DNA from 3 places in the Streptomyces sp. NPDC006610 genome. Region 3 is predicted to be linked to each of the others. Evidence: riboswitches for the same ligand, from Rfam matches in the RefSeq annotation. Region 3 holds a riboswitch; each other region holds the start of a gene.

Region 1 (10,175 bases), on a different contig from region 3:
TCGGCATGCTCCGCGCGATCGGCCTGAACCGCAAGGGCGTCAAGCGGATGGTGCGGCTGGAGTCGCTGGTGATCTCCGTGTTCGGCGGCGTGCTCGGCATCGGGCTCGGCGTGTTCTTCGGCTGGGCGGCCGGTGAGCTGCTGGGGACGAGGATGGCGACGTACGAACTGGTGCTGCCGTGGGCCCGGATGGGCGTGTTCCTGCTGCTGGCGGCGGCGGTGGGCGTGCTGGCCGCGCTGTGGCCGGCGCGGCGGGCGGCCCGGTTGAACATGCTGACGGCGATCAAGTCGGAGTAGCGGCGCGGCAGTACGGCTGCGTGTCCGAGGCCGAGGCCGCAGCAGCCGAAGCCACAGCCGAGGGGCCCGATCCGGGGGATCGGGCCCCTTTCCCGTCCCGTCAGGCGTCCGCGTTCCAGGTGCGGGTGCGCAGGGGGAGCCCCGAGGCGCCGGAGTCGGGGGTCCGCACGGCGAGGACCTGGTTGACGCCGATGCGGTTGCGCTCGAAGGCGAGGGCGGAGGCCGCCATGTACAGCCGCCAGACGCGGGCCCGGCCGGGGCCGGCGAGCCGGACCGCGCGGGCCCACTCGCCCTCCAGGTTGGCGACCCAGCGGCGCAGGGTGAGGGCGTAGTGCTCGCGGATGGACTCCACGTCCCGCACCTCGAAACCGGCCCGTTCGAGCTGGGTGACGGTGGTGCCGAGCGGCGCCAGCTCCCCGTCGGGGAAGACGTAGGCGTCGATGAACGCGTCGACGTGGTAGGCGGATTCGTCGCGCTCGGGGCGGCGGGCGATCTGGTGGTTGAGCAGCCGGCCGCCGGGCCGGAGCAGGCGGTGCAGGCTCTCGGCGTAGGCGAGGTAGCGCTCGGCGCCGACGTGTTCGGCCATGCCGATGGAGGAGATCGCGTCGTACGGCCCGTCGGTGACGTCCCGGTAGTCCTGCACCCGGATCTCCACCCGGTCCGTCAGTCCTTCCTCGGCGACGCGCTTGCGGGCGTACGCCGCCTGTTCCTGCGACAGCGTGATGCCGACGACGTGCGCGCCGTGCTCGCGGGCGGCGTGCACGGCCATGGAGCCCCAGCCGCAGCCGACGTCGAGCAGACGGTGACCGGGCTTCAGGGCGAGCTTGCGGGCGACGAGTTCGAGCTTGTCGCGCTGGGCGGTCTCCAGGGTGCCGCCCGCGGACTCGGGGGCGGGCCAGTAGGCGCAGGAGTAGACCATGGAGGGGCCGAGGACCAGCTCGTAGAAGTCGTTGCCGACGTCGTAGTGGTGGCTGACGGCACGGCGGTCGGTGTGCCGGGTGTGCAGACGCGCCCGCCGTCGGCGGACCTCCTCGGGCGGCGGTGCGGGCGGCAACGGCGCCCCGGCGAGCGCGACCAGGCCGCGGACGGCGGCGCGGGAGCGCGGATCGCGCAGGATCTCGGTGAGCGTCCGGGCGTCGTCGGGACGCTCCCAGACGAGGCCGGAGACGGCACCGAGGGCGGTGTACAGATCCCCCTCCACGTCCAGGTCCCCCGCGACCCAGGCCCGCGCCAGCCCCAGTTCCCCCGGCTTCCACAACAGCCTGCGCAGCGCCCGCCGGTTGCGCACCACCAGCACCGGCGCGTCCGGCGGACCCGCCCGCGAACCGTCCCAGGCACGAATGCCCAACGGGAGCGGCGTCCCCAGCACCTGCTCGACCAGCTCTCTCAGCCGCGACGCGGCGTCCGCCATGGTGCACACCTCCGTGACGGTGACCCCTGGATGTCCGACACCACGTAAACACCCACGGCGCCCCGGCGCAGTCCCTCGAATGCGTTACGGCTGTGCAAAACCCGCCCGATCCGCTTGCCCGCCCCGCTCGTCCGCCCCGGCGCCTGCCCGGCTCGCCGGAACGCCGAAGGGCCCCCCGCACCACGGATGGCGGGAGGCCCTTCGGGGCGGCGCAGGGGTGTTACGACGCCTTGGCGCGTTCCTCGGTCTTCGCGGCGGCGACCGGGGCCGGCTTGGCGGCCTCGTAGAACTCCTCGCGCGGGGTTTCCAGGGCGCCGAGGGAGACGACCTCGCGCTTGAGGAACATGCCGAGGGTCCAGTCCGCGAAGACGCGGATCTTGCGGTTCCAGGTCGGCATGGCCATGCCGTGGTAGCCGCGGTGCATGTACCACGCCAGACGGCCGCGCAGCTTGATCTTCATCTTGCCCATGACGATCATCGCGACGCCCTTGTGCAGGCCGAGGCCCGCCACCGCGCCCTTGTTGGCGTGGCTGTACTCCTTCTGCGGGAAGCCCCGCATGCCGGAGACCACGTTGTCGCCGAGCAGCTTGGCCTGGCGCAGCGCGTGCTGGGCGTTCGGCGGGCACCAGGCGTTCTCGTTGCCCGCCTTGCGGCCGACGAGGTCGGGCACCTGGGCGTTGTCGCCCGCGGCCCAGATGTAGTCCGTGCCCTTGACCTGGAGCGTGGCCTCGGTGTCGACGTGGCCGCGCGGGCCCAGCGGGAGGCCGAAGCGGGTCAGCGCCGGGTTCGGCTTGACGCCGGCCGTCCAGACGATCGTGTTGGAGTCGACCTCGAGGCCGTTCTTGAGCACCACGTGGCCGTCGACGCAGGAGTCCATGGAGGTCGAGAGGTAGATCTCGACGCCGCGGCTCTCCAGGTGCTCCTTGCCGTACTGGCCGAGCTTGGGGCCGACCTCCGGCAGGATCTTGTCCGCCGCGTCGACCAGGATGAAGCGCATGTCCTCGCGGGACACGTTGCGGTAGTACTTGGCCGCGTCCCGGGCCATGTCCTCGACCTCGCCGATGGTCTCCGCGCCCGCGAAGCCGCCGCCGATGAAGACGAAGGTGAGCGCCTTGCGGCGGATCTCCTCGTCGGTCGTGGAGTCGGCCTTGTCCAGCTGCTCCAGGACGTGGTTGCGCAGGCCGATGGCCTCCTCGATGCCCTTCATGCCGATGCCCTGCTCGGCGAGGCCGGGGATCGGGAAGGTGCGGGAGACCGCGCCGAGCGCGATCACCAGGTAGTCGAAGGGCAGCTCGTACGCCTCGCCGACCAGCGGGGCGATCGTGGCGACCTTGCGGTCCTGGTCGATGGTGGTGACCCGGCCGGTGAGGACCTCCGCCTTGGGCAGCACGCGTCGCAGCGGGACGACGACGTGACGCGGGGAGATGTTGCCGGCGGCGGTTTCGGGGAGGAAGGGCTGGTAGGTCATGTACGACCGGGGGTCGACGACCGTGACGGTCGCCTCGCCGAAGCGCATCTTCTTGAGAATGCGCCGAGCTGCGTACAGGCCTACGTACCCACCGCCTACTACGAGGATCCTGGGACGCTCCGTGGTGCTCATGCCATCGAGTATCCACCCGCCCCAGGGGGGTGGCTCGTGCGCCCCTTCACAAGCTTCCTCCAGGCTTGTGCTATCCTTCGCGGCCCGCATGACACGGGCCATGGTGACGGATGCGGGCCACCGTGCAGCACGGACCCCTGTCAAGGCCGCGTGAGCTGCCCCTCTGGCCTGTCTCACGCCTCGGGCCGGCGCCCCGCGCAGACCCCGCGCGACCCCTCCCCCATCCCCGCTCCAGAGCCTCTACGGCCCTGGTGGGGCCCCGTAATGGCGCAACGACCGCCGATGATCCCCCTTGGGGACCGAATTCCTTGTGAAGAACTTCACGAACTTTTCCCGGCGGGCGTCAACGGGAGGTGAGGAAGCACCCGCCGGGCGCGCTCAAACGGTGTCCGGCCTGCTCAGTTTGAAGATACCCGCAAGTAATTAGAGGGGCGGCGCCGGCTGACGACGAGGAGGACGTCCTCCTCGTCGTCGAGGCCGGCGACCGTCGGGACGCGTACCGCACCCCGCAGGCGGTCAGGCCAACGACCAGCCGATCCCGTCGAGGATGTCGTGCTCGCTGACGACGACCTCCTCCGCGCCGATCCGTTCCATGATCGACAGCAGGACGAGGGCCCCCGCGCCGATCACGTCCACCCGCCCCGGGTGCATGGAGGGGATGGCGGCGCGCTCGGCGTGCGTGGAGCGCAGCAGCCGGTCGGTGATCTCCCGGACGGTGTCGTGGGAGACGCGGGAGTGGTGGATGGCCGCCGAGTCGTACGCGGGCAGGTTCTGCGCGATGGCCGACACCGTCGTGACGGAGCCGGCCAGCCCGACCAGGGTGCGCGCCTCCCGCAGCGGAACCCGCTCCTCCGCGAGGTCGAGGGCGGCCTCGATGTCCGCCCGCATCGCCGCGATCTGCTCCTCGGCCGGCGGGTCGCTCACCACGCCGTCCCGCACCAGATGCCGTTCCGTCATCCGCACGCACCCGACGTCCACGGAGCGCGCCGCGCGCACCCGCTCCTCGCCCACCACGAACTCGGTGGAACCGCCCCCGATGTCCACCACCAGGAACGGCAGCGCCAGATCCGTACGCCCCGTCAGCTCCTTGGTCGCGCCGGTGAAGGAGAACTCCGCCTCCTGGTCCCCGGTGATGACCTCCGGCTCCACGCCCAGGATGTCCAGCACGCCGCGCACGAAGTCCTCGCGGTTCTCCGCGTCGCGGGAGGCGGAGGTCGCCACGAAGCGCAGCCGCTCCGCCCCGTGGGCCTTGACGATCCCGGCGTACTCGCGGCAGGCCGCGAAGGTCCGCTCCAGCGCCTCGGGCGCCAGCCGGCCGGTGCGGTCGACGCCCTGGCCGAGCCGCACGATCGTCATCCGTCGGTCCAGGTCGACCAGTTCGCCCGTCGCCGGGTCCGCGTCGGCGACGAGGAGACGGATGGAGTTCGTACCGCAGTCGATGGCGGCCACTCGGGTCATCGGCCGGTCTCCTCGCTCGCGTCCGTGGGCTGTCCGGGCTCTTCCCCGGTCCGGCCGGCCGCCGTGCCGGGGAGCGTCACGCAGGCGCCCTTGCGCCACCACTGCGGCAGCATCGCCAGCGCCTCGTCGCCCAGCGGGTTGACGCCGGGGCCCGCGGCCAGCGAGTGGGCGACCAGGACGTGCAGGCACTTCACCCGGTCCGGCATGCCACCGGCGCTGGGGAAGTTCTTCAGCTCCTCGATCGCGTCCCGCCGCCGGACGTAGTCCTCGTGGGCGGCCCGGTACGCGGCGGCCAGCTCCGGGTCGGCGGCCAGCCGCTCCGTCATCTCCTTCATCACGCCGTTGGCCTCCAGCGTGCCGATGGCCGAGTTGGCCTTCGGACACGTCAGGTAGTACAGCGTCGGGAAGGGCGTGCCGTCGGGCAGCCGCGGGGCCGTCTCCACGACGTCCGGCTGGCCGCAGGGGCAGCGGTGCGCGATGGCGCGCAGGCCGCGCGGGGGCCGTCCGAGCTGCTGATTGAAGGCCTCCACGTCCGCGTCGGTGGGCTCGGTGCGCGGGGTGGACGGCGGGGGCGTTTCCATGCGTCTGAGACTGTCTTCCTCTATGCGTTCACTGGGCGGCGTCGGACTTGTCGACCGCTTCCCAGAGGTTCGTGTGCCAGGGGCGGTCGGCCGCCCCGTGGTCGGTGCGCGACTGGCGGGCGGCGCCCGGGTCGATCACGACGTACCCGGTCTCCCCCGGCATCACATGGTGCAGCCGCTCCCGGATCCGCTGCTCCGCGTACGCGTCGTCCTGCCAGCGCGCCTTCAGGTCGCGCAACTGTTCGACGCGCTCGCGGGCCTGGCGCTGCTCGCGCTCCAGATCGGCGATCTCGGCGCGCTGGGCGACGTACTGCCTTATCGGGTAGGCGAGGGCCACGACCAGGGAGCAGACGACGAGGGCGAGCAGGGCGGCCCGGCCGGTGAGCCGGGAGCGGCGGGCCTGGCGGCGGGTCTGGGAGCGGTAGACCCGGGCCGCGGTCTGTTCGCCGAGCAGCTTGAGCCTGGTCGTGGTGGAGAACCGGTCCCGGTCCTTCACGGCCATGTCCCCGCCTCACCTTCACACACGCGCGTACGTCCCCGCACACGGTACGGGACCGAGTACGGGGACGTACGGACGACGCTGCCTCTACGGCCGGATCAGCCGGGTCGGCCGGGTCAGCCCTTGAAGCGCGGGAACGCGCTGCGGCCGGCGTACACCGCGGCGTCGTCGAGGATCTCCTCGATGCGCAGCAGCTGGTTGTACTTGGCGACGCGCTCGGAGCGGGCCGGGGCGCCGGTCTTGATCTGGCCGCAGTTGGTGGCCACGGCGAGGTCGGCGATGGTGACGTCCTCGGTCTCGCCGGAGCGGTGGGACATCATGCACTTGAAGCCGTTGCGCTGGGCCAGCTCGACGGCGTCCAGGGTCTCGGTCAGCGAGCCGATCTGGTTGACCTTCACCAGCAGGGCGTTGGCGGCGCCCTCCTCGATGCCGCGGGCCAGACGCTCCGGGTTGGTGACGAACAGGTCGTCGCCGACGAGCTGGACCTTGTCACCGAGCTTCTCGGTGATGGTCTTCCAGCCCTCCCAGTCGTCCTCGAACAGCGGGTCCTCGATGGAGACCAGCGGGTACGCCTCGACCAGCTCGGCGTAGTACTCGGTCATCTCGGCGGCGGAGCGCGCCTTGCCCTCGAAGGTGTACGTGCCGTCCTTGTAGAACTCGGACGCGGCGACGTCGAGCGCCAGGGCGATCTGCTCGCCGGGGGTGTAGCCGGCTTCCTTGATGGCCTCGAGGATGAGGTCGAGGGCCTCGCGGTTGGAGCCGAGGTTCGGGGCGAAGCCGCCCTCGTCGCCGAGGCCGGTGGCCAGGCCCTTGCCCTTCAGCACCTTCTTGAGGGTGTGGTAGACCTCGGTGCCCCAGCGCAGCGCCTCGGAGAAGGACTCCGCGCCGATCGGGGCGATCATGAACTCCTGGATGTCCACGTTGGAGTCGGCGTGCGAGCCGCCGTTCAGGATGTTCATCATCGGAACGGGCAGCAGGTGCGCGTTCGGGCCGCCCAGGTAGCGGAACAGCGGCAGGTCGCTGGCCTCGGAGGCGGCGTGCGCGACGGCGAGCGAGACGCCGAGGATGGCGTTGGCGCCGAGGGAGCCCTTGTTGTCGGTGGCGTCCAGGTCGAACATCGCCTGGTCGATCAGGCGCTGCTCGGTGGCGTCGTAGCCGACCAGCTCGGGGCCGATCTGCTCGATGACGGCCAGCACGGCTTTCTCGACGCCCTTGCCCTGGTAGCGGTTCGGGTCGCCGTCGCGGAGCTCGATGGCCTCGAAGGCGCCGGTGGAGGCGCCGGACGGAACGGCGGCACGACCCGTGCTGCCGTCGTCGAGGCCGACCTCGACCTCGACCGTGGGGTTGCCTCGGGAGTCCAGGATTTCCCGGGCTACGACGACGTCGATGGACGGCACGAGCATCTCCTTCTTCAATGTGACGCGGCTTCGCAGGGCCGCGGTGGCTCTGCGAGACGAGCCTAACCGGCTCCGGGCGATCGGCCAGCCGGTCGACCACCCCGTGGACGGAACCGAGAGTAAATTGTTTCCGAACGGAACAAAAAGTCCCGCGCACGGTTGCGTGCACGCCTGGCCGAAAAAAGCCCCGCCCCGGCGCGTACGGGGGAGAACGCGCCGGGGCGGGGAGCCCGCGGGGACGGGGGGAACCCTCACGGGGGTCTGGGGGCGGGGGTCCTGGGGGACCGGGGTGCTGGGGCCTGTGGCCGTCAGCCCGGGGGCCCGGAGGCCCGGAGGCCCGGAGGCCCGGAGGCCCGGAGGCCCGGGGGCTTTCAGGATGACGGCGTCGGTCGGCGCGTGCTGTGAGTGCGCTCCGCGCCGCCTGTCAGTTCAGCCCTTCGGCGCCCGCCGTCACTTCGCGCCCCTCGCCGCCGGCCGTCACTTGAGGTGCAGCTGCTGGCCCGGGTAGATGACGTCCGCGTCCTCGACGATGTCCTTGTTCAGCTTGAACAGCTTCGCCCAGCCGCCCTTGACGTCGTGCTCCGCGGCGATCTCGCTGAGGGTGTCGCCCTCGACGACCTTGTACTCGCCGTCGCCCTTCTTGACCTTCTTGCCGGTCGGGGTGGTGACGGTCTTCTTGGCGGCCGGGCGGTCGGCGGAACGGGAGGCCGGCTGCTGCTCCGTCTCGCGGGCCGGGGCGGTGGCCTCGGAGGAGCCGGTGTCGGCCGAGCCCGTCGCGTTCGAACCGGTGGAGCTGCCGGCGTCGCCGGAGGTGCCGGCCGAGCCGCCGTTGTAGGCGGAGTTCGACAGGCCGGTGCCGCAGTGCGGCCAGGCGCCCTTGCCCTGGCCGGCCAGCACCTTCTCGGCGATGGCGATCTGCTGCTCCTTGGTGGCCTGGTCGGCGGTGGCGGCGTACTGCGTGCCACCGAAGGCGGCCCAGGTGGAGGCCGAGAACTGCAGGCCGCCGTAGTAGCCGTTGCCGGTGTTGATGGACCAGTTGCCGCCGGACTCGCACTGGGCGACGGCGTCCCACTCGGAGGCGGTGGCGGCGGAGGCGGTGCCGGACGCCATCAGCGGAGCGGCGACGGCGGCGCCGGTCACGCCGGCGATGGCGATGGCGCGAGTGGAGCGCTGGAGGGCGGTCGGACGACGGTGCTTGCCCTTGCCGGAAAACAGCATGGTTGATCCCCTCACCGACGCCTGCGAGGTGAGCTGTCGGGTTCGGGCCGGTTGAGTTGCCCGGCCGCGTCCCTCACGGGACGCGGCTTCACCCCTAGCCGCCCCGGGCTCAACTGCCCGGAACGGCGCCTACCTTGGGTCCCCCGCTCCTGCCTACGGCGCTTGACGCGACGACTGTTCCCGGACGGCCGCTGGCAGGATTCGGCGTTGCGGCTACCGGGGCCCGCATTGGCGAGCGGTCACGACCGTAGACACGCGATCGGCGGAATTTCAAAGACGATCAGGGCTTCTGAGACTCATCCCACACTGATTCCAAAACGGACAATCAGCCCGAACCGTGACGTGAACTCCCGCTACTTTTCGACCGTTTCGACCCCGACATCCAGGGTCTGACCGGGAAGGATGAGGTCCGGGTCGGCGCCGACGGCGTCCTTGTTCTCCGAGTAGAGCGCGGACCATCCGCCGTCGACCTCAAGAGAGTCGGCGATGCCCCAGAGGCTGTCGCCCTCGCGCACCGTGTACGACCCGTCGGCGGCCGCCCGCTCCGCCGACCCGCCCCGCGAGGCGTGCCGCCCCGAGGAGCCGGAGGACCCGGCCTCGCGGTCGTCGAGGACGTCCTCCTGCGCGCTGGAGCCGCGATGACGGCCGGTCCCCGAGCCCGCGTCGGCGATGCCGGTGTCGATGAGACTGGAAGAGCCGACACTTTCGGGGGTTTTGGCGAGAGTGTCGGAGTCTGCAGATTCCGACACATCCGTGCCGCTATCGGGTGATTCGGGTGCAGAGGGGGAAGTGGAGACGGAGGCGGAGGGTGCGCCCGTCTCCCGGCCGGCCCCGGCTCCGGTTCCGGTCTCGGACGCCGTCGCCCGACCCGAATCCGTCGATTCAGTTCCAGGGGATTCATCGGATTCGCCGGATCGGTCGGATTCGGCCGACTTCCCCGCGCCCGCCGATTCGGTCGGGCTCGTGCTCGACTTCGCACCCGACTTCCCGCCCACTGAGGCGGAAGAACCGGAGGAGTTGGACAATCCGGGCGGGTTGAGGACGCCGTCCGGCGTGCTCGACGCCGCGTCGCCGGCCACCCCCGTGTCGACGCCCGCCTCACTGTCGTCCTGGTCGAGACCGACGAGGATGCCGCAACTGGCCCACGCCTCGGCGCCCCGGTCCGCGAGCAGCCGTTCGGCGACGGCTATCTGCTGGGAACGGCTGGCCTGATCCGGTCGCGACGCGTAGGTGAGACCGCCGTACGCCTCCCAGTCCTCCTGCGACAGGTTCAGGCCGCCGTAGTACCCGTTGCCGGTGTCGGCGCTCCAGGAACCGCCGCTCTCGCACTCCGCGACCTTGTCCCACGTCGCACCGCTCGCCGCACTGGCGCCGGTCGCGCCGAGCAGGGGGATGGCGATGGCGGAGCCGGTCACGCCGGCCGCGACGACGAGTGCCGGGGCCTGGCGGGGGCGACGGTGACGACCGTTCCCGGAGAGCATGCGGGGACCTTTCCCGAGACAGCAGTGACCCGCGCGGCGGGTGATGCGCCGCCGCCACGTTGATGGGTGAACGTATCGGCAGACGATCACTTGTCACAAGTTCATGCCGCGCAGATCACGTGAAGATCACAGATGTGAAGGGCTGTCATGTTTGGTTTGGGACACGGGTGTCCGGAAGAGTCCGCTATGCACGACCTTGCTCGGGCGTGAACTCCACCGGCAGCGTGCGCAGTC
Region 2 (10,175 bases), on a different contig from region 3:
GCGCTGGAACCTCGGCATGCAGTCGAGGAACGGCGCCTGGGGCGCCTTCGACGCCGACAACACCAGCCCCTTCCCCAACCGGCTGCCGTTCTGCGACTTCGGCGAAGTGATCGACCCGCCGTCCGCCGACGTCACCGCGCACGTGGTGGAGATGCTCGCCCACGAGGGCCTCGCCCACGACCCGCGCACCCGGCGCGGCGTTCAGTGGCTGCTCGCCGAACAGGAGCCGGACGGACCGTGGTTCGGCCGCTGGGGCGTCAACTACCTCTACGGCACCGGGTCGGTGGTGCCCGCGCTCACCGCCGCCGGGCTGCCCGCCTCGCACCCGGCGATCCGCCGCGCGGTCTCCTGGCTCCGGCGCGTGCAGAACGACGACGGCGGCTGGGGCGAGGACCTGCGCTCCTACCGCGACCCCCGTCAATGGCGGGGCCGGGGCGCCTCCACCGCCTCGCAGACCGCGTGGGCTCTGCTGGCGCTCCTCTCCGCCGGCGAACGGCACTCCGAGGCCGTCGAACGCGGCGTCGCCTGGCTCGCCGCCACCCAGCGGGAGGACGGCTCCTGGGACGAGCCGTACTTCACCGGCACCGGCTTCCCCTGGGACTTCTCCATCAACTACCACCTCTACCGGCAGGTCTTCCCGCTCACCGCGCTCGGCCGGTACCTGCACGGCGAGCCCCTCGCCCACCGGGCGCAGTCCCGCGAGCAGCCGGCGCGGGCCGAGCGGGGAGCGGTCCTCGCCGAACAGCGCCCGGCCGGCGCGTAGGTGCGGGCGATGAGCACACCGCCCGCCCCGGCGCCGCCGCTGCTGATCGCCTGCGCGCTCGGCATCGAGCGGCTGGCCCTGCGCCTGGGCGAACGCGACGGCACCGGCGGCCCGGTCACCGTGCTGCGCACCGGCATGGGGCCGGAGGCCGCCGAGCGCTCCGTCGCCCGGGCGCTGGCCGGCCCGGCCCTCGCCGGCGTCGCCGTCCTCGCCACCGGCTTCTGCGCCGGGCTCGCGCCCGGCATGCACCCCGGCGACCTCGTGGTCGCCGAGGAGACCAGGGATCCGCGCGGATCCGTGCCGTGCGAGGGAACCGACCTGCTCGTCGAGGAACTCGCCCGTGCCGTGCCCGGCCACGCCGTGCACACCGGCCCGCTCACCGGAACCGACCACGTCGTACGGGGCCCCGAGCGGGCCCGGCTTCGGGACGCCGGCGCCATCGCCGCCGACATGGAGTCGGCGGCGACCCTGCTCACCGCCGCCCGCGCGGGCACGCGCCCGGTTGCCGCCGTCCGGGTGGTGGTCGACGCCCCGGAACACGAACTGGTCCGGATCGGCACCGTGCGCGGTGGAATATCGGCTTTCCGCGTTCTCCGCTCCATTCTTCCCGCATTCCGTGAATGGCACCGTAATGTGCTGCTCCCCAGGAGGTGAGCCAGATGGCCATGCCGCTGCGCCAGTCCGTCAAGGTCGCCGCATACTTGGCTGAACAGAAGCTGCGCCGGCGCGACAAGTTCCCGCTCATCGTGGAGCTGGAGCCGCTCTTCGCCTGCAACCTCAAGTGCGAGGGCTGCGGGAAGATCCAGCATCCGGCCGGGGTGCTCAAGCAGCGCATGCCGGTCGCCCAGGCAGTGGGGGCGGTCCTCGAATCCGGCGCCCCGATGGTGTCCATCGCCGGCGGCGAGCCGCTGATGCACCCTCAGATCGACGAGATCGTGCGCCAGTTGGTGGCCAGACGCAAGTACGTCTTCCTGTGCACCAACGCCATGCTGCTGCGCAAGAAGATGGACGAGTTCACTCCCTCGCCCTATTTCGCGTTCGCCGTGCACATCGACGGGCTGCGCGAACGGCACGACGAGTCGGTCGCCAAGGAGGGCGTCTTCGACGAGGCGGTGGCCGCCATCAAGGAGGCCAAGCGGCGCGGCTTCCGGGTCACCACCAACTCCACCTTCTTCAACACCGACACCCCGCAGACCGTCGTCGAGGTGCTCGACTTCCTCAACGACGACCTCCAGGTCGACGAGATGATGATCTCGCCCGCCTACGCCTACGAGAAGGCCCCCGACCAGGAGCACTTCCTGGGCGTGGAGCAGACCCGGGAACTGTTCCGCAAGGCCTTCTCCGGCGGCAACCGGCGCCGCTGGCGGCTCAACCACTCCCCGCTCTTCCTGGACTTCCTCGAGGGCCGCGTCGACTTCCCGTGCACCGCCTGGGCGATCCCGAACTACTCCCTGTTCGGCTGGCAGCGGCCCTGCTATCTGATGAGCGACGGCTACGTGCCGACGTACCGGGAACTGATCGAGGAGACCGACTGGGACAAGTACGGCCGCGGCAAGGACCCGCGCTGCGCCAACTGCATGGCGCACTGCGGCTACGAGCCCACCGCCGTCCTCGCCACCATGGGCTCCCTGAAGGAGTCGCTGCGCGCCCTGCGCGAGACGGTGTCCGGAAACCGGGAGTGACGTCATGACGGCCCGCGCCCCGGGCGCGGGCCGTCGCCGTGAGAGCACCGCGAGAGGAAGACCGGAGAGGACAGGGGGCCCGGGCGTGACGATGCCGGCTCGCCGTCCGGGCGCAGCCGGCCCGGGCCGCGGCCCCGACGACACGGCGTCCAAGGAGACCCACGCATGACGACCGCCGAATCCGCGCCCCAGCCCGCCGAGCCGGCGCCCGGCGCGGAGTTCGACCTCGGCGCGCTGCTCGCCGAGCGCGCCGCCGAACGCTACGAACTGCACGCCCGGCACCTCAACCACCAACTGCCGCGCATGTTGCGCACGATCGGCTTCGACAAGGTCTACGAGCGTGCCGAGGGCGCCTACTTCTGGGACGCCGAGGGCAACGAATACCTCGACATGCTCGCCGGGTTCGGGGTGATGGGCCTCGGCCGTCACCACCCGGTCGTGCGCAGGGCGCTGCACGACGTCCTCGACGCACACCTCGCCGACCTCACCCGCTTCGACTGCCCGCCGCTGCCCGGACTGCTCGCCGAGCGCCTCCTCGCCCACAGCCCCCACCTGGACCGGGTGTTCTTCGGCAACAGCGGCACCGAGGCCGTCGAGACCGCCCTGAAGTTCGCCCGGTACGCCACCGGCCGACCGAGGGTCCTGTACTGCGAGCACGCCTTCCACGGCCTGACCACGGGCTCGCTCTCCGTCAACGGCGAGTCCGGCTTCCGCGACGGCTTCGCCCCGCTGCTGCCCGACACGGCCGTGCCGCTCGGCGACCTCGACGCCCTCGCCCGGGAGCTGAAGCGGGGCGACGTGGCCGCCCTGATCGTGGAGCCGATCCAGGGCAAGGGCGTGCACGAGGCTCCGCCCGGCTATCTGCGGGCCGCCCAGGACCTGCTGCGCCGGCACAAGGCGCTGCTCATCGCCGACGAGGTGCAGACCGGCCTCGGCCGGACCGGCGACTTCTACGCCTACCAGCACGAGGACGGCGTCGAACCGGACCTGGTGTGCGTGGCCAAGGCCCTCTCCGGCGGCTATGTGCCGGTCGGCGCCACGCTCGGCCGGGACTGGATCTTCAAGAAGGTGTACTCGTCCATGGACCGGGTGCTGGTGCACTCGGCCAGCTTCGGCGGGAACGCCCAGGCCATGGCGGCGGGCCTGGCGGTGCTGTCGGTCATGGAGAGCCGGCAGACCGTCGCGGGCGTCCGCGCCACGGGCGAGCTGCTGAAGTCACGGCTGACGGCGCTGATCGACGAGTACGAGCTGCTCGCCGACGTGCGCGGCCGAGGGCTGATGATCGGCATCGAGTTCGGCCGGCCCCGGTCGCTCGCCCTGCGCAGCCGCTGGACGATGCTCCAGGCGGCGCGCAAGGGGCTGTTCGCGCAGATGGTGGTCGTGCCGCTGCTCCAGCGCCACCGCATCCTCACACAGGTCTCCGGCGACCACCTGGAGGTGATCAAGCTCATCCCGCCGCTGATCATCGGGGAGCGAGAGGTGGACCGGTTCGTGGACGCCTTCACAGAGGTGATGGACGACGCGCACAACGGCAGCGGTCTGATGTGGGAGTTCGGGAAGACGCTGGTGAAGCAGGCGGTCGCCCATCGGTAGACGGGGCTTTTGCCTGGCGGGCAAGAAAATTGCCCCGAGGGCAAAGGTGGGGCTCAATGGGGGCATGAGCCTTCCCGTCCCCGAGCCGGCCGCCGAGGGCCTGGCCGCCGTGGCCCCGCAGCTGCGGGCGCTGCGCCGCCAGGCCTCCCTCACCCTGGAGAGCGCGGCCCGCGCCGCCGGGCTGTCGCCCGCCCATCTCTCCCGGCTGGAGACCGGCCACCGCCAGCCGTCGCTGCCGATGCTGCTGGCGCTCGCCCGCGTCTACGGTACGACGGTCTCCGAGCTGCTCGGCGAGACGGTCGCCGGCCGGGACGCCGTCCTGCGCGGCGCGGACATGGAACCGACGGCGGCGGGCGGCTGGACCTACCGGCAGGCGGGAGCGCCGGGCCGCGGGATGCAGGCACTGCGCGTCCACGTGCCGCACGGGTCCCAGGGCGACATCGTGCGCGTGCACCCCGGCGAGGAGTGGCTGTACGTCCTCCAGGGACGGCTCGGGCTGCGCCTCGGGGACGCCGCGCACCGGCTCGGCCCCGGGGACAGCGCCCACTTCGACTCGCTGACCCCGCACCGCATCACCGCCCTGGACGACGACGGAGTCGACCTCCTGTTCGTCCACACCCTGCTCCAGAGCCCCACGGCCGCGCTGTGCCTCGGCCCCACGACGGGAGAGACCCCATGAGCGACTCCGAGCAGAGGATCCCGAAGGCCATCTGGGTCCGGCTGTTCATCTACATCGTCGCGGGGCACGTGTTCGCCGCGTTCCTCTATCTGCTCTTCGAGGTCGGGGCGAAGTAGCGCCGGGCGGCCGGGCCCGGGTGGCGCCGCCCCGGTCTCAGTCGAGGAGCCGGTCGCGCAGCCGCTCGCGGGTCCGGGGAGCCAGCCCGAGGCCCCGCTCCAGATAGGCGTCGACGCCGCCCCAGGTGTCGTCGATGGTCTCCAGCGCCGCCGTCAGGTATTCGGCGCGCGCCTCGAACAGCGGGTCGAGCAGCTCCATGACCTCCGGCGCGTAGGCGGAGGCGGAGCTGCTACTGCGGCGCACCCTGTAGCGCCGGTGCTTGGCGTTGGACTCCAGGTAGTCGGCGAGGATCGCATCGCGCTCCACCCCCAGGGCGAGCAGCGTCACCGCGATCGACAGCCCGGCGCGGTCCTTGCCGGCGGCGCAGTGCATCAGGGCCGGGACGCTGTCCTCGGCGAGCGCGTGCAGCACCCGTGAGTGCTCGGCCGTCCGGTCCTTGATGATCATGCGGTAGGAGGCGATCATCCGGTTCGCCGCCTTGCCGTCCGCCAGGATCTCCCGCAGCTGCTCCAGATCGCCCTCGCGGACCATTCTCCAGAACTCCGCGCCGTCCGCCGGGTCGCTCAGCGGCAGGTTGACATTGCGCACGCCCGGCAGCTCGACGTCGGGCCCTTCGAGCTTCTGGTCGGCGGCGTTGCGGAAGTCGAAGATCGTGTGCAGCCCCAGCGAGGCGAGGAACGCGGCGTCCTCGGCGGTGGCGTGGGCGAGGTGGCCGCTGCGGAACAGCACGCCGTGCCGCACCCGGCGCCCGTCCACCGTCGGCAGGCCGCCCACGTCACGGAAGTTGCGCACTGCGGCCAGCTCGGGCTCGGTCGACGGCACCTGCTGCGTCACGGGGGCTCCCTCCCATCGCCCCGCCGGCGCGGCTCGTCGACGGGCACGCCTTGACGATACGACATGCGTTTTCCGGGCCGACCGGTTGTCCACAGGCGGTCACCGTTCGTCGCCGGGGTTTTCCACAGGCGTTGCCGGGAGGGGGCGCGGCGCTCGATGATGTTGGGACGTGAGCGGGACTGTCCGAGTCCGTGGGGGAGCGGGATGACGCACATCGACATCGCCGACGACGGCCGCACCTGGCTGCTGTCGGGACCGGCGAGCAGCTACGCCCTGCACCTCACGGACGCCGGCGAGCTGCTGCATCTGCACTGGGGGCCGACCATCGCCCTCGCCGACGCCGAGGCCCTCGCCGCCCGTCCGCTGCCCGACGACTGGCCCTTCGAGTCCCGCCTCGACGGACGCGAGGAGTACCCCGTCGAGGGCGGCGCCCGCTTCGTCCGGCCCGCCCTGTCCGTGCGCACCGACGAGCGGCGCGGGACCGAGTGGAGCTTCGAGGCCTACGAGATCGGCGGCGCCGGGGGCGAGGAGGAGCTGCGGCTCCGGTTCCGGGACGGCGGGCTGGCGGTCACCCTGCACCACCGGATGCGCGGGGACGTCGTGGAGCGCTGGGTCACCCTGGACAACGACGGGCCGGCCGTGGAGCTGCTGCGCGCCGACTCCGCGACCTGGACCCTGCCCGAGCGCGGGGCCTGGCGGCTGAGTCAGCTGCACGGCCGCTGGGCCGCCGAGTCCCGGCTGACGTCCGCGCCCCTGACCTACGGCGAGAAGGTGATCGGCAGCCGCCGCGGGCACACCGGGCACCAGCATCTGCCGTGGGTCGCGCTGGACACCGACGCGACCGAGGAGCGCGGTGAGGTGTACGCGTGCGCCCTCGGCTGGTCGGGGTCCTGGCGGATCGCGGTGGCGCAACTGCCGGACGGGCGGGTGCAGATCACCGGCGGCGCCGGGTACGACGACTCGGGGCTGCTGCGGCTGGCGGCGGGGGAGTCCTTCACGACGCCCGTCTTCGCGGGGCTGTGGTCCGACGGCGGCTTCGGCGGGGCCAGCCGCGCCTGGCACGCCTATCAGCGGGCGCATGTCGTCCCGGACGCCGGGCGGGACCGGCCGGTGCTGTTCAACTCCTGGGAGGCGACGGGCTTCGACATCTCCGAGGAGCAGCAGCGGGCCCTCGCGCGCCGGGCGGCGGGGATCGGCGTCGAGCTGTTCGTCGTGGACGACGGCTGGTTCGGGGCGCGCACCGGCGATCACGCCGGGCTCGGCGACTGGACTCCCAACCGGGACCGCTTCCCGGCCGGACTGAAGCCCCTCGCGGACGAGGTGCACGCCCTCGGGATGCAGTTCGGGATCTGGGTCGAGCCCGAGATGGTCAACCCGGACAGCGAGCTGTACCGCGCCCACCCGGACTGGGTGCAGTTCCAACCCGGACGAAACAGGACGGAGTTCCGCAATCAGCTGGTGCTCAACCTTGCGCGCGAGGATGTGCGGGAGTACCTCTGGGAGCAGCTCGACGCGCTGCTGTCCGGCGCCCCCGTCGACTACGTGAAGTGGGACTTCAACCGCTGCTTCACCGACGCGGGCTGGCCCGGCGATCCCTACCCGCAGCGACTGTGGGTGGACCACGTGCGCGCTCTGTACGCGCTGGTGGACCGGCTGCGGGCGGCCCACCCCGGCGTCGCCTTCGAGTCCTGCTCGGGCGGCGGCGGCCGGATCGACCTCGGCATCCTCGCCCGCACCGACCAGGTGTGGACCTCCGACAACACCGACCCGCTCGACCGGCTCGCCATCCAGCACGGCTTCAGCCAGCTCCACCCCGCGCGGGTCATGGCCGCCTGGGTCACCGACAGCCCCAACGCCATGCTCAACGGCCGGGTCAGCTCGCTGCGCTTCCGCTTCGTGAGCGCCATGGCCGGGGTGCTCGGCGTGGGCGGCGACCTCACCTGCTGGAGCGAGGAGGAACTGTCCGAGGCGCGGGAGTGGGTGGCGCTCTACAAGGAGATACGCCCGCTGGTGCAGCGCGGCGACCTGTACCGGCTGCGCCCGCCGGACGGAGGGCTCAGCGCCGTGCAGTACGTGCTCGGCGACGAGACCGTCGTCCTGGCCTGGCTCCAGGCGCAGCGGTTCGGCGAGCCCGTGCCGGCGCTGCGGCTGCGCGGGCTGGATCCGACAGCGTCGTACGAATGCCGCGAAACGGGCGAAATCCATCGCGGTGCCGTGCTGCTGCATCACGGAATGCAGTCGGGGTTGCGGGGAGATTTCGACGCGGCAGTTCTCCGACTCCGTCGCATATGAGCCTTCTGCCCGAATTGGCCTCTTCATTCCAACTCGCTGCGGAATGAGGGGGGCTGGTGAAACGGCGGGTGAGCAGGGTCATAGTGGTGACCGTGCGTCGCCCGTCATGTTCACGTAATCCTCACGTGTCACAAGGGAGTTTGCGGGTAACGGCCGCCCGGCGGTGTACGGAGGGTGACCGGGAAATCCGGCAACCGATCAAGATGGGGGTCTTGATCCGGAACCTCTTGCTTGTCCGTTTGCGTCGCGGTCGCTTACGTTCCAGACCGATCCGGGCGGACGCCTAATCCTGCCGCCGCCCGGTGCCCGCGCAAACCCACCCGTGTACGGCAGGAGCGGGGGACCCACAGGTACGAATGCCTGTTCCGGTCTCCGGAACGGCTTGGGGTTTAGCCGCGTTTCGGCGCGGCCGGACATCTCCAGTCCGCACCCGACAGCTCACCTCGCAGGCGCCGGAGAGGAAATCACCATGCCCGCAAAGGGTAAGCACCGCCGTCCCAAGGCCCAGCGTTTCGCCCGCTCCATAGCCGTCGCCGGCACCGGTGGCGCCGCACTCGCCCTGCCGCTCATGGGGGCCGCCGGCGCCCATGCCGCGACCCCGCAGTCCGCGCCGGACAAGACCGTCCAGTCCGTCACGGCGGAGAAGACGGCCACCGGCAAGAAGGCCGCCGAGAAGAAGTCCGCCGCGAAGAAGTCCGGGGCGACGACGTATTCGGTGAAGGTCGGCGACTACCTGTCGAAGATCGCCGAGGAGCAGAACGTCAGCGGTGGCTGGCAGCGGCTCTACGAGGACAACCGCGAGGCCGTCGGCGACGACCCGTCGCTGATCCACCCGGGCCTCAAGCTCAGCATCGGCAAGAAGGCCGCTACGGCCCAGAAGTCGTCGGCCCCGGCGCCCTCTTCGGCCTCCGCCGAGAAGTCGTCGGCCACCGCCGAGCCGTCGCAGCCGTCCGAGCCGTCGCAGCCGTCCGAGGCGCCCCAGCAGGAGTCCTCCCCGGCGGAGTCGGCCCCGGACGAGTCCTCGGCCCAGGCGTCCACCGGCTCCCAGGCCGCCGACACCGCCCCCGCTTCCGGCGGCTACACCGCCCCGGTGTCCGGCGCGGGCGTCGGCACCGCCTACAGGGTCGCGGGCAGCATGTGGTCCAGCGGCTACCACACCGGCGCCGACTTCGTCGTCCCGACCGGCACCTCCCTGAAGGCCGTGGGCCCGGGCACCGTCGTCTCCGCGGGCTGGGCCGGCGCGTACGGCAACCAGGTCGTCCTCAAGCTCGCCGACGGCTACTACGCCCAGTACGCCCACCTGTCCTCCCTCTCCGTCTCGGCCGGCCAGACCGTGACGGCGGGCCAGCAGGTCGGGCTCTCCGGCTCGACCGGCAACTCCACCGGACCGCACCTGCACTTCGAGATCCGCACCACGCCGAACTACGGCTCCGACGTGGACCCGGTCGCCTACCTGCGGTCGCACGGCGTCTCCATCTGAACCCCCGCTCCCTGACGCACAGCCGCCGAAGGCCGGACCCCGATCACGAGATCCCGGGTCCGGCCTTCGGCGTGCCCGCCCCGACGGGCCGCGGCCCATTCCGCAGTTGACCATTCCTTGGCCAGTGGCTTATCTCACCGTCCGTCAACCCATGCCTACGGTCGCGTAAGTCACATTCCACGAGGAATCATGGTGCGCTGTGGCAGACGATTCGAAGAATGACAGCAGATCAGTGATCGGGTCGTACGTGGCGGTGGGGGACAGCTTCACCGAGGGCGTGGGCGACCCCGGCCCCGACGGGGCGTTCGTCGGCTGGGCCGACCGGTTCGCCGTACTTCTTGCGGACCGCCGGGCCGAGGGCGACTTCGCCTACACCAACCTTGCCGTCCGGGGGAAACTCCTCGACCAGATCGTGGCCGACCAGGTCCCCCGGGCCATGGAACTCGCCCCCGACCTGGTCTCGTTCTGCGCCGGAGGCAACGACATCCTGCGCCCCGGCACCGACCCCGACGAAGTGGCCGAGCGCTTCGAGCGGGCGGTGGCGCGGCTGACCGCCGCCGCGGGCACCGTGATGGTGACGACCGGCTTCGACACCCGGGGCGTGCCCGTGCTCCGGCACCTGCGCGGCAAGATCGCCACCTACAACGGGCATGTCCGGGCCATCGCCGACCGGTACGGCTGCCCGGTGCTCGACCTGTGGTCCCTCAGGTCCATCCAGGACCGCCGGGCCTGGGA
Region 3 (10,175 bases):
AACAGGCCGACGCGCAGGGCCTCGTCGGAGGCGCCGCAGGTGCCGAGCACCGCGATCCGGGTGTCCGGGTCGGCCGTGACGACGCGCACCTCGTCGGGGCGCCAGTCGCCGACCGCCCACAGCGGATCGGGGTCGCCCCACAGGAGTTGGGAACCCACCGGGTGCAGGGTCTCGCCGTCGTGACCGGTCGCGCCCGCCGAGCCGGGACCGGCGACGCCCGCGGCGGTGCTGCTCCATCCCACCAACCACCGCATCGACGCCTCCACAAGCTGTGGACAACCAGTGCACTTCCGGAACCGGTTCCCCATGCTGCCACGAAGGACGCGCCGCGGAGCGGCGGCGGAGCCGCTAGGAGGCCATCGAAATGCGCCCGCGCACTCCTGCCAAGTGCCGGTCGCATGTGCACACTTCTCCCCGGTGCGGCGTCCGGCATCCGCCGCGGTGCACGCGGAGCCGATGCGAATGCGCCCCCGGCGCGCTCCCCGCAAACCGCCAATGCGCCCTCAAATCCCGTGGTAGCAGCGGGAATTGACCTTCATGGACAGGGGTATATTTTCGGCCAAATCCCGGGCCGGGTCCGGCAGCTGCGCGCGCCGCGCACACGCTCCGTACAGGCTGGGCGCACCACCGGCGCACGCGCGCGGTCCGGGAGACGCCACTCGTCTCCCGGACCGGTCCGCCGCCAGCGGGGATGTAGGCGGCGGTATCCCCCAGCCCACTGGTCCAGCACAGCGGGCCGACCCACGCACAGCCATGGAACCCCCGCCCGGCCGGCCGGAGGAGAGCGCACGGGCGGGCGCATGGCCACACACCCCGGGGCACGCGCCGGGCACGCCGCAACAGTCCGTACCGGGACCGTACTTCCGTACGCGCCACAATCCCGCCATCCGGAACTATGCCTCTTAACGCTTGGGATGCGGCGAACTACGCTGGGTTTACGAATGCCGCGCGGTTATGCCAGAGCGGCAGCCGTCTGTGTCGAGGGGTGGCGCATGTCCAGGGAGCAACGCGGGCCGAACGAAAAACTCGGCGCCGTTCTCGCCCTCGCGGGAATCAGCAACGCCGGCCTCGCGCGACGCGTCAACGACCTTGGCGCGCAACGCGGGTTGACGCTTCGCTACGACAAGACCTCCGTGGCGCGCTGGGTGTCGAAGGGCATGGTGCCGCAGGGCGCCGCGCCGCACCTGATCGCCGCCGCGATAGGGCAGAAGCTCGGCCGCCCTGTGCCGCTCCACGAGATCGGGCTGGCGGACGCGGACCCCGCTCCGGAGGTGGGCCTCGCCTTCCCCCGGGACGTCGGACAGGCGGTGCGCTCGGCGACGGAGCTGTACCGGCTGGACCTCGCCGGCCGGCGGGCGGGCTCGGGCGGCATCTGGCAGTCGCTCGCCGGGTCGTTCGCGGTCAGCGCCTATGCCACCCCCGCCTCGCGGTGGCTGATAACGCCCGCCGACAGCTCGGTCGCCCGCGACGCCGGCCCCGCCGAGGCCGCCGGGACGCCGATCAAGGTCGGCCACAGCGACGTGCGCAAGCTGCGGGAGGCCGCGGAGGACGCCCGGCGCTGGGACTCCAAGTACGGGGGCGGCGACTGGCGTTCGTCGATGGTGCCGGAGTGCCTGCGGGTGGAGGCCGCGCCGCTGCTGCTCGGCTCCTACTCCGACGAGGTGGGCCGCGCCCTGTTCGGCGCCTCAGCCGAACTGACCCGGCTCGCGGGCTGGATGGCCTTCGACACCGGCCAGCAGGAGGCCGCCCAGCGGTACTACATCCAGGCGCTGCGTCTCGCGCGCGCGGCGGCCGACGTCCCCCTCGGGGGCTACGTCCTGGCCTCCATGTCCCTCCAGGCCACCTACCGCGGCTTCGGCGACGAGGGCGTCGACCTCGCGCAGGCCGCCCTGGAGCGCAACCGCGGGCTGGCCACCGCCCGCACCATGAGCTTCTTCCGTCTCGTCGAGGCACGCGCGCACGCGCGCGCCGGGGACGCCCAGGCCGCCGGCGCGGCCCTGAAGTCGGCCGAAGCCTGGCTGGAGCGCTCCCGCGACGGCGACAGCGACCCCTCCTGGCTCGGCTTCTACGGCTACGACCGGTTCGCCGCCGACGCCGCCGAGTGCTACCGCGACCTGAAGGCCCCGCGCCAGGTCCGCCGCTTCACCGAGCAGGCCCTGTCCCGGCCCACCGAGGAGTTCGTCCGCTCGCACGGGCTGCGGCTCGTCGTCTCCGCCGTCGCCGAACTGGAGTCCGGCAACCTGGACGCGGCCTGCGAGCAGGGCGTGCGGGCGGTCGAGGTCGCCGGCCGGATCTCCTCCGCACGCACCACCGAGTACGTGCGGGACCTCCTGCACCGCCTGGAGCCGTACGGCGACGAGCCGCGGGTCGTGGAGCTGCGCGAGCGGGCCCGGCCGCTGCTCATGGCGCCCGCCTGACCGGGTACGGCGACGGCCCGGAACGGCCCGCCGGGCGGTTCCGGGCGGGAACCCGGGTTTGAGGGCATTGTCAGTGGCGCAGTGCACTATCGAAGCCGGGAGGTGAAACAGGTGCACAAGATCGCCTACGACTGCGACGTGCTGGTGATCGGCGGCGGGATCGTCGGCCTGTCGACGGCGTACGCGATCACCCGCGCCGCGCCGGGCACCCGCGTGACCGTGCTGGAGAAGGAGCCGGGCCCGGCCCGCCACCAGACCGGCCGCAACAGCGGCGTCATCCACAGCGGCGTCTACTACCGCCCCGGCTCCCTCAAGGCGCGGTTCGCGGTGCGCGGCGCCGCCGAGCTGGTGAAGTTCTGCGCCGAGTACGACATCCCGCACGCCGTCACCGGCAAGCTCATCGTGGCCACCGAGCGGTCCGAGCTGCCCCGGCTGCACGCCCTGGTCCAGCGCGGCCGGGAGAACGGCATACCGGTGCGGGAGCTGGTCGCCGCGCAGATCGCCGAGTACGAGCCCGAGGTGCGGGGCCTGGCCGCCATACACGTCGGCACCACGGGCGTCTGCGACTACTCCGAGGTCGCCCGCCGGCTCGCCGACGCCTCCGGCGCGCGGATCCACTACGACGCCGAGGTCGTCGCCGTCGACCGCCGCCCGTCCCTGGGCGTGGCCGTGCGCACGGCGGCCGGCGCGGTGCTGCGCGGCAGGGCCCTGGTGAACTGCGCCGGGCTGTACTGCGACCGGATCGCCCGGCTCACCGGCGACGACCCGGGCATGCGGATCATCCCCTTCCGCGGCGAGTACTACGAGCTGGCCCGGCCCGAGCTGGTCCGCGGCCTGGTCTATCCCGTCCCCGACCCGGCGTTCCCGTTCCTCGGCGTGCACCTCACCCGCGGCATCGACGGCGGCGTCCACATCGGTCCCAACGCCGTCCCGGCGCTCGCCCGCGAGGGCTACGGCCCGGGCGTGGTCCGCCCGCGCGAGCTGGCGCTGAGCCTCACCTGGCCGGGCGCCTGGCGGATGGCCCGCCGCCACTGGCGGTACGGCGCCGGGGAGCTGCGCCGCTCCGCCTCGAAGGCGGCGTTCACCGAGGCGGTGCGCCGGTTGCTCCCGGCGGTGACGCAGGACGACCTGGTCCCGGCGTCGTCCGGGGTGCGCGCCCAGGCGGTGCTGCGCGACGGCTCCCTCGCCGACGACTTCCTGATCCGGGAGTCGCCGCGCGTCGTCCACGTTCTGAACGCCCCGTCCCCGGCGGCCACGGCGTCGCTGCCGATCGGCCGGGAGGTGGCGCGGCGGGTGCTGGGGGTGCTGAGTGGGGCGTGAGCGTGAGGGGGTGCGCGTGCCGCCGAGGTCCGGAGGGGCGCAAGGTCGCGTGTCACCGAGGACTGGGCGGCCGCGGAACCGCGCACCGGCGGGAGCCGGGCGGGCCCGGAACCGCGCGCCCGCAAGGGCCGGACGGGCACGGAACCGCGTACCGATGGAAGCCGGGCGGGCGCGGGACCGCATGCCACCGACAACCCGGCGAACGCAGAACCGCGTACGGGCGTCGGCGCCCCGCGGACCGCGCCGGGGATGGCACCGGCACCGTCTCCGCACGCCGCACGCCCCCGCCGCCCGTAAAATCGACCCCACTGTGTCTGACTCCGTGAACACCCCCGAAGCCCCCCGCTCCGCCTCCCCCGGCACCGCTCCGTCGCGCGGCCGGGACAAGGCGGAGCCGAGGTTCCCGGACGGGCCCAAGGCGGATCCCGCCGGGTCGCACTTCGAGCGGCGGATCCGGAGCTTCCAGCCCCGCCGGAGCCGGGTGACCGCCGGGCAGGCGGACGCCCTGCAACGGCTGTGGCACCGGTGGGGCCTGGACATCGACGGGCAGCGCGTCCTCGACCTGGCCGAGCTGTTCGGCAACGACCACCCCGTCGTCCTGGAGATCGGCTTCGGCATGGGCGAGGCCACCGCCCAGATGGCCGCCGCCGACCCCGGCACCAACATCCTCGCCGTCGACGTGCACACCCCCGGCCAGGGCAACCTGCTGGGCCTGGCCGAGCGCAACGGCCTGGCCAACGTCCGGGTCGGCAACGGCGACGCCATCATCCTGCTGCGCGAGATGCTGGCCCCCGACTCCCTCGACGGGCTGCGCGTCTTCTTCCCCGACCCCTGGCCGAAGAAGCGGCACCACAAGCGGCGGCTGATCCAGCCGGACTTCCTCACCCTCGCCGCGGCCCGGCTGAGGCCGGGGGCGATCCTGCACTGCGCCACGGACTGGGAGCCGTACGCCGAGCAGATGCTGGAGGTGCTCACCGTGCACCCCGCGTACGAGAACACCAGCCCCGACGGCGGTTTCGCGCCACGCCCCGCCTTCCGCCCCCTCACCCGCTTCGAGGGCCAGGGCCTGGACAAGGGCCATGCCGTGAACGACCTGCTCTTCCGCCGCGTACCGCACCGGTCCTTGCCGTAAGGGGGCGCAGTGGCCACCGGTCCCCCGCACCCGACGCCCTTAGCCACTCCGGACGGCGGCGTCCCGGCGCACGCGCCCTGGTGGCGCCGGCGCCGGCTGGGCTACGCCGCGCTGACCACGCTGCTGGCGATGTCGGGGCTGGTCATCCTCGCCCTGGTCCGCGAGGAGACCGGCACCGACGGGTTCCTGGTCGGCCTCGGACTCGCGGTCCTGCCGGTGCCGCTGCTGATAGCCGTCTTCCGCTGGCTGGACCGCGTCGATCCCGGCCCCTGGCGCAATCTGGCCTTCGCCTTCGCCTGGGGCGCCTGTGCGGCGGCGCTGATGGCGATCGTCGCCAACAGCTTCGCCGTCCGCTGGATCGCCACGGCGACCGCCGACCCGGCGAGCGCGAACACCCTCGGCGCGACGGTGATAGCGCCGGTCGTCGAGGAGACCACCAAGGCCGTCGCCGTCCTGCTGCTGTTCCTCTTCCGCCGCCGCGATCTCACCGGCATCGTCGACGGCGTCGTCCTGGCCGGGATCACCGCGACCGGCTTCGCCTTCACCGAGAACATCCTCTACCTGGGCAACGCCTTCGGCGCCGACCGGCTCAGCGGTGACGGCATCGCCACGGTCACGGCGGCGACGTTCTTCGTCCGGGTCGTCATGTCGCCCTTCGCGCATCCCCTGTTCACCGTCCTGACCGGCATCGGCTTCGGACTCGCGGCCCTCGCCGGGGAGCGGCAGCGGCTGCGCCGGATCCTGCCGCCGCTGGGCGGGCTGCTGCTCGCGATGGGCATGCACGCCCTGTGGAACGGTTCGGCGACCTTCGGCGAGTACGGCTTCTTCGCGGTGTACGGCGGTTTCATGGTGCCGGTGTTCGGCCTGCTGACGTGGCTGGTGATCTGGAGCCGGCAGCGTGCACTGCGCACGGTGCGCGAGGAACTGCCCGCCTACGCCGCGGCCGGCTGGCTCGCTCCGGCCGAGCCGTACGCGCTGGGCTCGCTGCGGGCGCGGCGGCTGGCCCGCGAGTACGCCGGCCACCATCTGGGCCGGCCGGCGGCGCGCACGGTGGCCGAGTACCAGTCCCGCGCGACCTCGCTGGCGCAGCTGCGCCGCCGGCTGCGGCAGGGCAGGGCGGGGGCGGACTTCGCCGTGCGGGAGGGTGAGCTGCTGCGGGAGCTGTGGTCCCGGCGGGAGGTCGCCCGTCCGGCGCTGGAGCACGCGGCGCGCGTCACCGCGCCGGTGGCACCGGTGGCCGTACCCCCGTGGGCGGCGGGGCCGCAGGCGTGGCACCCGGCGCAGTACAACCCGTACCGGACGTGAGGACCCGCGATCGGCAGCCCTGACGTCGGGGGGGTGCCGTCAGGACCGCCGGGGATCGAAGGTGTGCCGCGTCGGCGGCGGACGTCAGGGGTTGAGGCCCTTGTCGCGCAGCCAGGCGATGGGGTCGACGGCGCCGCCGTCGCCGGTGCGCACCTCGAGGTGGAGGTGGGGGCCGGTGACGTTGCCGGTGGCGCCCACGCGCCCGATCACGTCGCCGGTGTTGACCTTCTGGCCCACGGTGACGCTGATCGACGACTGGTGGGCGTAGAGGATCTCGGTGCCGTCCTCGAGGGTGAGCACGGTCTTGTAGCCGTACGACCCGTCCCAGCCGGCCTGCGTGATGGTGCCGGTGTGGACGGCCTTGATGAGGGTGCCGGTGGGGGCGGCGAAGTCGACGCCGGTGTGGTAGCCGGACGACCACATGGCGCCGGCCTGGCCGTACGTCGAGGTGAGGGTGTACGAGGAGGTCGGCAGCGTGTACTGGCGGGCCAGCTCGGCGAGGCGCTCGGCCTCGGCCTTCTTGCGGGCCTCCTCCTCCGCGGCGGCCTTGGCGGCGGCGGCCTTGGCCTCCGCCTCCTTCTCGGCCTTGGCGGCGGCTTCGGCGGCGGCCTTCTCGGCAGCGGCGACGGCCTCCGCGGCGGCCTTGCTCTCGACCTGCTCCTGCTGCTGTTCGGCCTGGGCGATGATCCGGGCGCGCAGGGCCTCGCCGGCGTCGGTGGTGCCCTGGGCGGTGTCGGCGGTGGTGACACCGGCGCCGCTGAGCGGTGCGGCGGCGGTCTGCGCGACGGCGGTGTCGGCGGCGTCCTCGGCGTCGTCCGAGAGCAGGGAGCCGACGTTGGGCAGGTCGGGCATCGAGATCGACACCGGCGGCTTGCCGGTCTGCGCGGTGGCCATGCCGCCCGCGCCGACGGCCGCTATGACGCCGACGCCGAGAACGGTGGAGCTGCGGGCGAGTCCGCCGCCGCGCTGCTTGGCGACGCGGTGCTTGCCACGGACGGGGCGGACGGAGTCGGCGGTGGGGTTCCACTCCTCCCACGGCCCCTCGTCGGTGCGCTGTCCGCCGTAGACGACGGTGTCCTCGGAGCGCGGTGCCGGGAAGAACGGGGCTTGCGGGGCAGGCGGGTTGGACGCCACGTGGGCGTACTCCTTTCCTTCCTTCTCGCCTACCGGGTTAGCTGACGGGTTCGGAGCAGGAAGGTCTCCTACGCGCGTAAACCATCCGTGCCGATACGGCGGCCTACGCCCGATTCACCCCAAGGTGATGGTTCCCCGGTTCCCTTGCGGGATTCGGCGTGTGCGCACGGAGCCGCCTCTTGTGACGGCTGGGACGACCGCGCTGCGTTATCGGACGTTAATAGAACCGGGGCCTGAATTCCAAGCCGTTCAGCTTGATCATTAACGTTCTCGGCCGGGACGTACGGCTCACGAGCGGCGAAAACCGGGCGAGTTGACCCGGGCTCAGGAGCGGACGAGTTTATGACGGTGTCTCAGATGTTACCCGTGCACGGTCGTACGACTACCTGACGTGACCGAGGTGGAGGGCGTGCCGCGGACAGCGCGGTCGGCGCGGACAACACTCAGGGCCGGAACCCATGATCTGCTGATCAGGATTCCGGCCCTGGGCCTTCAGTAGCGGGGACAGGATTTGAACCTGCGACCTCTGGGTTATGAGCCCAGCGAGCTACCGAGCTGCTCCACCCCGCGTCGATGAATCCAGTGTACGCCATCCGCGGGAGCCCTCACGCCAGGGTTTTCGCCGACCCGGACCGCCCGCTCCTCAGCCGCCGGGGTTGCCGGTGTGGGTGAGGCTCTCCCAGGCGACGAAGCGGTGGTCGGTGCCGGCAAGGGCCCCCGGCCGGGCAGCAGCGCTGCGGGCGGCCGCGGCGGGCTTGTCGAGCCGCTGTTCCAGGTGGTTGAGGACGACCGCCGGCGGCGGCCCGGCCGTCCCCCCGCACCGCCGCAGCCCCGCCGCCTGCCGGTCGAGCGTGGCCCTGAGCCGGTCCTCCACCTCGCTGTACACGTCGACGCCCTGGTGCCAGGCGGTCTCGGCGATGTGCGCGGCGGCGGCGAGCGAGGCGCCGGTCCGCCGCAGGTGCCGGCAGTCCGTGCGGGCGGCGGACCGGCCCCGCTCCAGCGGAAATTGGGCGGGGACGTGCTCGCGGAAGCGGCGGAGGGCGGCGTCGAAGGCGCGGTGGTCGTCGAGGAAGACGGCCATGCCGAGGGCGGCGTCGGCGGCGACGAGCTCCCGGTGACCGTCGTCGGCCCGGCCCGGCCGGGTGACCTCGGGCAGATGGACGGTGCGCAGCATCCCCTCGAACCGCCGCATGTACCCGGCCTCCCATCCGGCGCCCGGTGCGTGCCGCACGATCTCGGCGGCCCGCGCCCAGGTCCCGCCGGTCCACGCGGCCTGCAGCGCGGCGTCGCCCCCGGTGTGCCGGCGCAGCCTCTCCGACCACGCGTCCATGATCTCGATCGCCTTTTCGGCGTGCTGCCGCTTGCCGGTGACGCCGTACAGGAGCGCCTGCGTGTAGGCGGCGATCGCGTCCTTTCGTTCGGCGGCGCAGCCGCGCCCGGCCCTGCCGCCGGGGCAGTGGACGGTCCTCACCGGCCGCGCCCGGTGTCGGTACGACCCGTACGGGCTGTCCCGCATGTCGAGGTAGGCCTTCAGCCACGGCTGCCGTCCGGCGGTGACGTTCTCGCGTACGACGTCCAGCTGCCGGGCGTTGACCAGCACGCCGGGGTGGGTGAACCCGGCGTCGGCGGGCAGCGCGCGCACCATGGTCCGTCCCCCGGCGTCCATGACCCCGCACGCCCCGACCAGCCCGCCGGCCAGCGCCGCCGCGAGCCCCGCGCCGGCCACGCCCAGGACCACCCGCCTGCTCGCAACCCTCGTGCCCCTCGTGGCTCTCACAGCCCTCGTGGCTCTCATGGCCCTCATGCGCGCCGCCTCCGCGTCCGTCCTGCCGTGCTGCTTCACCCAGGGGCAGCGTGACCCGGCGCGCGGCGAGGCGCAGCGGATGTTGGGCCGATGGGCGGTCCGCCGGACGGGGAGCGGGCAGCGCGCCGGCCGGACGGGAGGGCGCGCCCCGCCCGCTCCACCGCTGCTCCGCCCCACCGGCGACGGACACTCCTCACCCCGCCAGGTGACGGTTGGGCGCCTTGGCCCGCTCCTCCAGTTCCGGCAGGACGACGACGTCGGCGCCGGCCGCGGCGAGCAGTCCGCTGCCGTCCGCGCCGGTGACGAAGGTGTCCGGCTCCCGCCAGGCGGTCACCACCCGGCGGACACCCGCGTCCAGAATCAGCCGGGCGCAGGGGCGCGGCCGGGAGGCGCGTCGGGCGCACGGCTCCAGGCTGCTGTACACCGTGGCTCCGGCGAGCCGCGGATCGTCCGGGGCGATCTTCGCGAGCGCCGCCTCCTCCGCGTGGACGACCGGGTCCCCGCCCTCGCGCGAGTGCCCGCGGGCCAGTTCGGCGCCGTCCGCCGCGACGACCACGGCCCCCACGCTGAACGCCGTGCGCGAGGGCGGGCACCGCTCCGCCAGCTCGCAGGCGAGCGCCAGCCAGCGCCGGTCGGCGGCCGACGGCAGCTGCCCGGCGCCGGGTGCGGTGGGCTCGTAGCGCATGAGGACGACGTCCTCGATGGCCCGCGTCTCCACGAGCCGCAGCCGTCCGCCCTGGTAGGGGCCGGGTCCGAAGAGTCGGGGGGCGTCCGGCTGCCCGACGAGCAACGGGGCCAGTACCAGCTGGAGTTCGTCGGCGAGCCCGGCCCGCAGCAGTTGCGTGTGGACGACGCCGCCCCCCTCGACCATCAGCCGCCCAACGCCGCGTTCGTCGTGCAGGTGCCGCAGCACGGCCCGCCAGTCGAGGGCGTCCCCGAGGGCGACGACGTCCGCGGCGATCCGGGCGGCGCGCAGTCGCTCGGCGCCGGAGGCGGTCGTGTAGACGACCTTCTCCCCGCCGGTGTGCCAGAAGTCGGCGCCGGGGTCGAGGTCGCCGGAGCC

The links. A riboswitch is a leader RNA that binds a small molecule or an ion and turns the genes downstream of it on or off. The one in region 3 is predicted to bind cyclic di-AMP.
Region 1: another riboswitch for cyclic di-AMP. It lies ahead of ABZY13_RS09185 (transglycosylase family protein); the one in region 3 lies ahead of ABZY13_RS31780 (M23 family metallopeptidase).
Region 2: another riboswitch for cyclic di-AMP. It lies ahead of ABZY13_RS24205 (peptidoglycan DD-metalloendopeptidase family protein); the one in region 3 lies ahead of ABZY13_RS31780 (M23 family metallopeptidase).

Annotation. Positions count from the first base shown of each region.
Region 1 covers NZ_JBEXOP010000008.1:135,416-145,590, reverse strand. The annotation lists gene ABZY13_RS09220 (FtsX-like permease family protein) at 1-296, shown strand, start outside; gene ABZY13_RS09215 (cyclopropane-fatty-acyl-phospholipid synthase family protein) at 397-1,707, opposite strand; gene ABZY13_RS09210 (NAD(P)/FAD-dependent oxidoreductase) at 1,928-3,307, opposite strand; gene ABZY13_RS09205 (Ppx/GppA phosphatase family protein) at 3,824-4,765, opposite strand; gene ABZY13_RS09200 (DUF501 domain-containing protein) at 4,762-5,346, opposite strand; gene ABZY13_RS09195 (septum formation initiator family protein) at 5,375-5,848, opposite strand; gene eno (phosphopyruvate hydratase) at 5,962-7,242, opposite strand; gene ABZY13_RS09185 (transglycosylase family protein) at 7,720-8,460, opposite strand; cyclic di-AMP (ydaO/yuaA leader) riboswitch at 8,464-8,631, opposite strand; gene ABZY13_RS09180 (transglycosylase family protein) at 8,814-9,875, opposite strand; gene ABZY13_RS09175 (cytochrome P450) at 10,126-10,175, opposite strand, start outside.
Region 2 covers NZ_JBEXOP010000033.1:324-10,498, reverse strand. The annotation lists gene shc (squalene--hopene cyclase) at 1-763, shown strand, start outside; gene ABZY13_RS24240 (1-hydroxy-2-methyl-2-butenyl 4-diphosphate reductase) at 773-1,417, shown strand; gene hpnH (adenosyl-hopene transferase HpnH) at 1,423-2,445, shown strand; gene ABZY13_RS24230 (aspartate aminotransferase family protein) at 2,611-4,038, shown strand; gene ABZY13_RS24225 (XRE family transcriptional regulator) at 4,103-4,717, shown strand; gene ABZY13_RS24220 (DUF6126 family protein) at 4,714-4,833, shown strand; gene ABZY13_RS24215 (tyrosine-protein phosphatase) at 4,871-5,668, opposite strand; gene ABZY13_RS24210 (alpha-galactosidase) at 5,873-7,960, shown strand; cyclic di-AMP (ydaO/yuaA leader) riboswitch at 8,258-8,427, shown strand; gene ABZY13_RS24205 (peptidoglycan DD-metalloendopeptidase family protein) at 8,430-9,440, shown strand; gene ABZY13_RS24200 (SGNH/GDSL hydrolase family protein) at 9,673-10,175, shown strand, end outside.
Region 3 covers NZ_JBEXOP010000062.1:11,373-21,547, forward strand. The annotation lists gene ABZY13_RS31755 (asparagine synthase-related protein) at 1-254, opposite strand, end outside; gene ABZY13_RS31760 (MFS transporter) at 993-2,417, shown strand; gene lhgO (L-2-hydroxyglutarate oxidase) at 2,529-3,737, shown strand; gene trmB (tRNA (guanosine(46)-N7)-methyltransferase TrmB) at 4,048-4,869, shown strand; gene ABZY13_RS31775 (PrsW family intramembrane metalloprotease) at 4,879-6,174, shown strand; gene ABZY13_RS31780 (M23 family metallopeptidase) at 6,259-7,308, opposite strand; cyclic di-AMP (ydaO/yuaA leader) riboswitch at 7,320-7,477, opposite strand; tRNA gene ABZY13_RS31785 (tRNA-Met) at 7,805-7,878, opposite strand; gene ABZY13_RS31790 (alginate lyase family protein) at 7,952-9,085, opposite strand; gene ABZY13_RS31795 (dihydrofolate reductase family protein) at 9,306-10,175, opposite strand, start outside.